One region of the Variovorax sp. P2_H12 genome, then DNA from elsewhere that is predicted to be linked to it. Evidence: predicted binding sites of a transcription regulator. Region 1 holds the regulator's gene; the other holds the start of a gene.
What was found. The regulator FNR, encoded in region 1, switches genes on or off when oxygen is low (the NO sensors DNR and NnrR bind a similar motif). The targets are predictions, from matches to a motif close to TTGATNNNNATCAA.
Positions count from the first base shown of each region.

Region 1 (4,038 bases):
TGTCGCTGTTCCTGTTCACCGCGGTGGCGGGCCGGCTGTGGTGCGGCTATGCCTGCCCGCAGACGGTCTACACCGAGATCTTCATGTGGGTCGAAGAGAAGATCGAAGGCAGCCGCATCGCGCGCATGCGCCTGGATCGCGGCGGCATGTCGGCCGAGAAGCTGGTCAAGAAGTGGTTCAAGCACGTGGTCTGGATCTCCATCGGCCTGTGGACCGGCTTTACCTTCGTGGGCTACTTCACGCCGATCCGCGAGCTGGGGATGTCGTTCCTGCACACGACGATGGGTTCCTGGGAAATCTTCTGGGTGCTGTTCTACGGCTTCGCGACCTACGGCAACGCCGGCTTCATGCGCGAGCAGGTGTGCAAGTACATGTGCCCCTATGCGCGCTTCCAGAGCGCGATGTTCGATCGCGACACGCTGATCGTGAGCTATGACGCCGCGCGCGGCGAGCCTCGCGGCGTGCCGGCGAAAGGGCGCGCATCGACCGCGGCGCCGCTGGGCCACTGCATCGACTGCCATCTGTGCGTGCAGGTCTGTCCGACCGGCATCGACATCCGCGAAGGCCTCCAGTACGAGTGCATCGGTTGCGGCCTCTGCGTGGATGCCTGCAACATCGTGATGGACAAGATGGACACGCCGCGCGGCCTGATCCGCTACGCCACGCAGAACGGCATGGCCGGCCGCTGGACGCCGCGGCAGGTGCTGCGGCGCGTGCTGCGGCCGCGGGTGCTGATCTACACCGGGGTGCTGGCGGCGCTGTGCATCGGCCTGCTCGCCAGCCTGGTGACGCGCACGCCGCTGAAGGTCGACGTGGTGCGCGACCGCGCGTCGCTGGCCCGCATCGTCGAAGGCGGCCAGCTCGAGAACGTCTACCGCCTGCAGATCATGAATGCCACCGAACAGGTGCAGCGCTACCGGATCGCTGCGGGCGGCCTCGAGGGGCTGAAGGTGTCCTCGGAGCCCGTGGTCGAGGTCGCGCCGGCGGAGTCGCGCTGGGTCGCGGTCCGGTTGCAGCTACCCTATGGGGCGGCAGCGGCGGGTTCGCACAAGGTGCATTTCGACGTCCGCGCCGAAAGCGGCAATGCCAGTGTCTCGGAGCCCGCGGTGTTCCTGGTACCGCGCTGATCAACCCAAGGACCAAGAGATGACGCACGACAACGACGCGATGAAACCCTGCCCTCCGTGGTACCGCTTCCCACTGGTGTGGATGGTGATCGGCGGGCCGGGCGTGGTGGTGGTCGCGAGCTTCGTCACCCTGTGGCTGGCGATCGCCACGCCCGACCCGGTGGTGGACCAGGACTACTACCGCAAGGGCGTGGAGATCAACCGCACCCTGGCCGACAAGAAGCTGATGCCGGCCGTGGCCGGGCGCAACCACGCGGCGACACCGGGCAGCGCCGTGCCGCTGCCGAAGGAGTGAGTGCATGCAGACGCGCCGCTGGATGTGGATTCTCTGGCCGGCCTTCCTGCTGGCCTGCGCGCTCGAGGTGCTGGTGTTCGCCCTGGTCGACCCGGGCGACCTGAACTGGCGCGGCGAGGCGCTCGGTGCTTCGCGCCAGGCCGTCTACACGGTCGGCTTTTTCGTCTTCTGGCTGCTGGCCATGGGGGCGGGCGCGCTGACCCTGCTGCTGACCCTGTCGGCGCGCGAGATCAACAGCCCGGCGGATTGACGATGCGGCGCAGCGCCTCGGGATCGACGATGCGCACGTTGCGCTGCTCGACCTCGACCATGCCCTCGGCCGCGAACTTCGACAGGGTCCGGCTCACGGTCTCGAGCTTGAGCCCGAGGTAGCTGCCGATTTCCTCGCGGGTCATGCGAAGCACCAGCTCGGAACGCGAGAAGCCGCGCGCGTGCAGGCGCTGGACCAGGTTCAGCAGGAAGGCGGCGAGCCGCTCTTCGGCCCGCATGCTGCCCAGCAGCAGCATCACGCCGTGTTCGCGCACGATCTCGCGGCTCATGATCTGGTGCACGTGGCGCTGCAGCGCGGTGATCTCGCGCGACAGCTCCTCGATGCGTTCGAAGGGCATCACGCAGACCTCGGAGTCCTCCAGCGCCACGGCGTCGCAGGTGTGCTGGTCGTTGACGATGCCGTCGAGCCCGATGATCTCTCCCGCCATCTGGAAGCCCGTGACCTGGTCGCGGCCGTCCTCGCTGGTGACGCGGGTCTTGAACACCCCGGTGCGGATCGCATAGAGCGAGGTGAAGGCCTCGCCGTTGCGAAACAGCGTCTCGCGCCGCTTGATCTTGCGCCGCGTCGCGACGATGTCGTCGATGCGCTGCAGCTCGCCCGGATTCAGGCCCACCGGCATGCAGAGCTCGCGCAGATTGCAGTTGGAACAGGCGACCTTGATATTTTCGGGTTTCATTGATGCAGTCGAGGTCATGGAGGGATTGTCCGACGGGGAGCGGGGTGGATGCTTGATGCAGGTCAATGATTGCAGATCGTGACGGCGGCATAGTGACACACCACAGCCCTTGCCGCCGCCCGCGATGCTCCCCCCCTCCGCTCCCGCCCTCACGCCGGCCCTGGCGCCGCCGTCCACCGTGCTGCGCCGCTTCGACTGCGCCGGCCCGCGCTACACGTCCTATCCCACGGCCGATCGCTTCGTCGACGCCTTCACGGCGGACGACTACGCGCAGGCCCTCGAGCAGCGCGGCGGGGCCGGCGCGAGCGCGCGGGCGCTGTCGCTGTACGTGCACATTCCGTTCTGCGAATCGCTCTGCTACTACTGCGCCTGCAACAAGATCGTGACCCGGCACAAGAGCAAGGGGCGCGAGTACCTGGACTACCTGTCTCGCGAGATTTCGCTGCAGGTGGAGAAGCTCGGCCGCGGCGCGGTCGTCCGCCAGCTGCACCTGGGCGGCGGCACGCCGACCTTCCTCGACGATGCCGGCCTGCGGGAACTCATGGCCATGCTTCGCGGCGCCTTCACGCTGTCGCCGGACGGGGAGCATTCGATCGAGATCGACCCTCGCACCGTCGACCGCGAGCGCCTCGTGACGCTGGCCGAGCTGGGCTTCAACCGGCTGAGCTTCGGCGTCCAGGACTTCGACCCGGAAGTGCAGAAGGCGGTGCACCGGATCCAGCCCGCCCGGCAGGTGTTCGACCTGATGGCGGTGGCCCGCGGGCTGGGCTTCGATTCGGTCAACGTCGACCTGATCTACGGACTGCCGCGCCAGAGCCCCGCGTCCTTCGACCGCACGCTGGAGCAGGTCTGCGCGCTCCGGCCGGACCGGATCGCGCTCTATGCCTACGCCCACCTGCCCGAGCGCTTCAAGGCCCAGCGCCGCATCGCGACCGAAGCCCTGCCCGATGCCGGCGCCAAGGTCGAGATGCTGTCGCGCTCGATCGCCGCGCTCACCGCCGCGGGCTATGTCTACATCGGGATGGACCATTTCGCGCTGCCCGGCGATGCACTGGCGGTCGCCCGGCGGCAGGGCCGGCTGCATCGCAACTTCCAGGGCTACAGCACGCAGCCGGACTGCGACCTGGTGGCCCTGGGCGTGTCGGCGATCGGCCGCATCGGCGCCACCTACAGCCAGAACGCGAAGACGCTCGAGGAATACTACGACCTCCTCGACCAGGGCCGCCTGCCGGTGGTGCGCGGCCTGGCGCTGACGCGCGACGACGTGCTGCGGCGCGCCGTGATCATGGCGATCATGTGCCAGGGACGGGTGGATTTCGAGGCCGTCGGCGCGGCCCACCTGATCGACTTCGAGCACCTCTTCGCAGCCGAACTGACCGCGCTCGAACCGCTCGCGGCGCAGGGCCTGGTGACCCTGGGCGATCGCTCCATCGAGGTCACGCCCCTGGGCTGGTTCTTCGTGCGCGCGATCGCCATGGTGTTCGACCGCTACCTGCAGGCCGACCGCAATCGCACGCGCTTCTCGCGCATCGTCTGAAGTGAAGCCCACCCCCGATAGCGCCTGCGGCGCCCCCCTCGAGGGGGCGATACCAGCGGCCCGGCAAAGCCGGTTCCGCGGTATCCCTGGCATTGGGCTGCGCCGGTTTCATGCGCTGTGGGTGGCGCGCAG
Region 1 is NZ_JBFUFO010000023.1:40,965-45,002, reverse strand. Features, by position in the region: gene ccoG (cytochrome c oxidase accessory protein CcoG) at 1-1,127, shown strand, start outside; gene AC1DYK_RS18125 (FixH family protein) at 1,147-1,422, shown strand; gene AC1DYK_RS18120 (hypothetical protein) at 1,427-1,672, shown strand; gene fnr (fumarate/nitrate reduction transcriptional regulator Fnr) at 1,653-2,369, opposite strand; gene hemN (oxygen-independent coproporphyrinogen III oxidase) at 2,494-3,906, shown strand.

Region 2 (4,038 bases), on a different contig from region 1:
GCTCGCTGACTTGCCGCAACTGGCCGAACTCGACATCAATCCGCTGTGGGTCGACGAAAACGGTGCGCTGGCGCTCGACGCCCGCATACGGGTCGCGGCGGCGCCTGGCGCCGGCGCGGACCGCTTCTCGATCCTTCCCTACCCCACGCAGTGGATTCGCACCTGCGTCTGGAACGATCGCTCGATCACCGTGCGCCCCATCCGTCCGGAAGACGAGGCCCAGCACCGGCGCTTCCTGGAAAAACTCGACCCGGAGGATGTCCGCCTGCGTATTTTCCAGATGCGACGCGAGCTTCCGCGCAGCGAACTGGCGCGGCTGACCCAGATCGACTATGACCGGGAAATGGCTTTCATCGCCGAGGCCGCCGATGCGCAGGGCGTGCCCGAGACGCTGGGCGTGGCGCGCACGGTCAGCGATCCTGACCGCGTGGAGGCCGAGTTCGCCATCATCGTGCGCTCCGACCTCAAAGGAGGCGGGTTGGGAAAGCTGATGTTCGAACAACTGATCGACCATGCCAGGAGCCAAGGCATCGGCCGACTCGTCGGCCTCGTGCTGCGCGAGAACACGCGCATGCTGAACCTGTCCCGCACAATGGGCTTCAAGGCGGATCCGATCGAACCGGACTCCTCCGGCCTGCGGCGGATGGTCAAGGTGCTGAACGACAGCAACGAACCTTGATCTATCACAACATTCACGATGCCAGGACGGCGCACGATGAAGGCATTCGTACAGGCAAGGAGTCGACGCCATGATTCGCAACGTTGGAACCCTCGATCGCCTGCTGCGCGTGGGCGCGGGTGTGGTGCTGCTCACACTGTCGATCATGGGAATGATCGGGCCATGGGGCTTTGTCGGCATCGTTCCCTTGGTCACGGGCCTGGTGGGCAATTGCCCTGCCTATGCATTGTTCGGTCTCAGGACCTGCGCAAACACCGATTCGCCGGCCCCGAAGGGTTCGCCATGAAAATCACCGTCCCGCACCAAGGCCGGGGCGCAGGCATCGCGTGGAAGACGGCCGTTGCCTTGGCACTTCTGGGGGCAGGCGTGCTCTGGCTCGCCTCGGCCCTGGTGGTGGCCTGGGTGACGCAGGACTGATCACCGCCCTGGTTCAACGTCCGCTGTCGCAGGCGATTCAAACGCCCGGTGGCTGCACGCGCGGTTTACGCCTCAATGTGTCCAGCGCCAGTCGAGTGCGGCTCGTAGCGCCCGCGACACGGTTCGCCCTTGCGCGGCGTCAAACCGCGTTGCGACGATCGTGCCTCGTCTGGCGCACCGTGATCGCCTTGCCTCCCGCAACCTGGTGGCTCGATGCCGCGCCCTGGCGTAGAACCTTGTGGCGTTGTGTGCATGATCCGGATACGCCAGCGTTGCAGGCAGATGTCCATCCGAATTGATTTGGATCAAGGCCGGGCGCTGTGACGTTGCCAGACTCCAGTGCGCGTCGGCATCGCATGGTTGCCGGCATGGCCCGATCAAGGACAACAAACAATATGGACGACCCGAAGGATTCGCTGGACCGCACCCTGCATGCGGACATGGCCCAGCTGACCCGGGGCTTGTCGCCCGCCTCCCTGATGTTGGCGTGGTCGGACTGGGCGATTCACTTTGCGGCGCAGCCATCGCGCAGCTCGCAGGTGCTGCTGGTGCGTCCGTGGATGCAGGCGATGGAGACGGCCATTGCAGATTTCCGGTCCTTGCCGGACGTCGGAACGCCGACACCCTCCGCCAGCGAAAGCGATCGCCGTCTCGCGGATCCGTCGTGGGGCGCTTGGCCGTTCAATCTGCTGAGGCAGGCCTATGGCGCGCAAGAGCAATGGCTTCATGAGTTGACCGAAGGTGTGCCCGGCGTCGACCGCCATCACGAACAGATCGTCGCCTTCGCAGCGCGGCAACTGCACGCCATGTTCTCGCCGGCGAACTGCCTCGCGGGCAATCCAGAGGCCCTGCGGCAGACCGCAGCGACGGGCGGCATGAACCTGCTCCATGGCGCCCAGCACTGGGCGGAGGACTTGCAGCGCACCCTCCGGCACCTGCCGCCAAAAGGCGCCGAGGCTTTCGAGCCGGGGCGCCACGTGGCGGTGACACCGGGCAAGGTCATCCTGCGCAACCACCTGATGGAACTCATCCAGTACGCACCCAGCACACCCACGGTCCATCCCGAGCCGGTGCTGATCATGAGCGCCTGGATCATGAAGTACTACATCCTGGACCTGTCCCCGCGCAACTCCCTGATCCGCTACCTGGTCGACAAGGGCCACACGGTGTTTGCGATCTCGTGGCGGAATCCGGACGCCGACGATCGCGACCTCGGAATCGAAGACTACCTGTCGCAGGGCCTGATGGCGAGCGTCGACGCCATCCGGGCGATCGTGCCCGATACGCGCATCCACGCCCTGGGCTACTGCCTCGGCGGCACGCTGCTCGCGATCGGGGCGGCCGCCATGGCGCGCGACGGCGACGACCGGCTGGCCACGATGACCTTGCTGGCCGCGCAGACCGACTTCACCGAGCCCGGAGAGCTCAGCCTTTTCATTGACGAGAGCCAGCTCACCTTCCTGGAGGACCTCATGGCGCGCCAGGGCTACCTCGACGGCAAGCAGATGGCCGGTGCCTTTGCGCTGCTGCGTTCGATCGACCTCATCTGGTCGCCGATGGTGCAGACCTACCTCCTCGGCAAGCGCGCGCCGATGACCGACTTGCTTGCCTGGAACGCCGATGCGACACGCATGCCGTACCGGATGCATGCGGATTACCTGCGCAGCCTGTTCCTCGAAAACGCCTTGGCGCAGGGGCGCTTCGAGGTGAAAGGCAAGCCCTTGTCGCTGGGGGACATCAAGGTGCCCATCTTCGCCGTCGGTACGCGTACTGATCACGTCGCGCCCTGGCGCTCTGTCTACAAGCTGAATCTGCAGTGCGATACCGAGATCCGATTCGTTCTCACCGACGGCGGGCACAACGCCGGCATCGTGAGCGAACCCGGACACCCGCATCGCCGTTACCAGATGCTGCATCGCGCCGAGAATGCACCCTACGTGCCGCCGGAGGCATTTGTGGACAGCGCCGAGCATGTCGAAGGCTCGTGGTGGCCCGCGTATCAGGCCTGGCTGGCTGATCGTTCCGGCCGGCCGCGCAAGCCGCCGCGCATGGGCAATGCGCGCCTCGGCCTTGCGCCGGTCTGTGACGCGCCGGGCACCTATGTGCTGATGCGATGAGTCGGGCACGCCGCTGCGCTGGGGCCTTGCGCCGAAAGCCGCAATTTGATCCAGCGCAAGCCATGCGGGTCTCGCCCCTCCTACAGTGGGCGCCATGAGCGGCGTTGTCCACTCGCTCGAAAGGGCCCCATGAAATCCGATGCAATGCTGAGAAGAGACATCGTCGCCGAACTGATCTTCGGTCCCGCAATCACCGCCACCGACGTCGGCGTCATCGCATGGTCGATCCCCGGTGTTGCGAACGTGATCGACAACCTTCTCCTCGAGGCTTGAACATGCGTGTCGCACTGGTTACCGGCGGGACCGCCGGCATCGGGGCCGCCACGGCGGAGGCCCTGCTCGGCGCCGGCTACCGCGTCGCCGTCAACTATGGCTCGCGCACCGACCTCGCACAGGCGTTTGCCGCCAGAACCGGCATACCGGCGTTCGCCTGGAATGTGGCCGATCCAGTCGCGTGCCGGGAAGGCGTGGCGCGCGTGGAATCCGAAGTCGGCCCGATCGAGGTGCTGGTCAACAACGCCGGCATCACGCGCGACGCGATGCTGCACAAGATGAGCTTCGAGCAATGGCGCGAAGTCATCGACGTGAACCTCGGCGGCTGTTTCAACATGTGCCGCTGCGTGATCGAAGGCATGAGAGAACGCCGCTTCGGCCGCATCGTCAACATGGGTTCGGTCAACGGACTTTCGGGACAGGCCGGGCAGTGCAACTACGCGGCCACCAAGGCCGGGTTGATCGGGTTCACGAAGTCGCTTGCGCTCGAAGGCGCGTCGCGGAACATCACGGCCAATGTGGTCGCGCCCGGCTACACGGACACGTCGATGG
Region 2 is NZ_JBFUFO010000006.1:89,126-93,163, forward strand. Features, by position in the region: gene AC1DYK_RS05775 (bifunctional acetate--CoA ligase family protein/GNAT family N-acetyltransferase) at 1-679, shown strand, start outside; gene AC1DYK_RS05780 (YgaP family membrane protein) at 750-965, shown strand; gene AC1DYK_RS05785 (hypothetical protein) at 962-1,096, shown strand; gene AC1DYK_RS05790 (PHA/PHB synthase family protein) at 1,492-3,213, shown strand; gene AC1DYK_RS05795 (hypothetical protein) at 3,343-3,486, shown strand; gene AC1DYK_RS05800 (beta-ketoacyl-ACP reductase) at 3,489-4,038, shown strand, end outside.
Region 2: the regulator FNR is predicted to act here: its motif matches at 1,392-1,405, upstream of AC1DYK_RS05790 (PHA/PHB synthase family protein).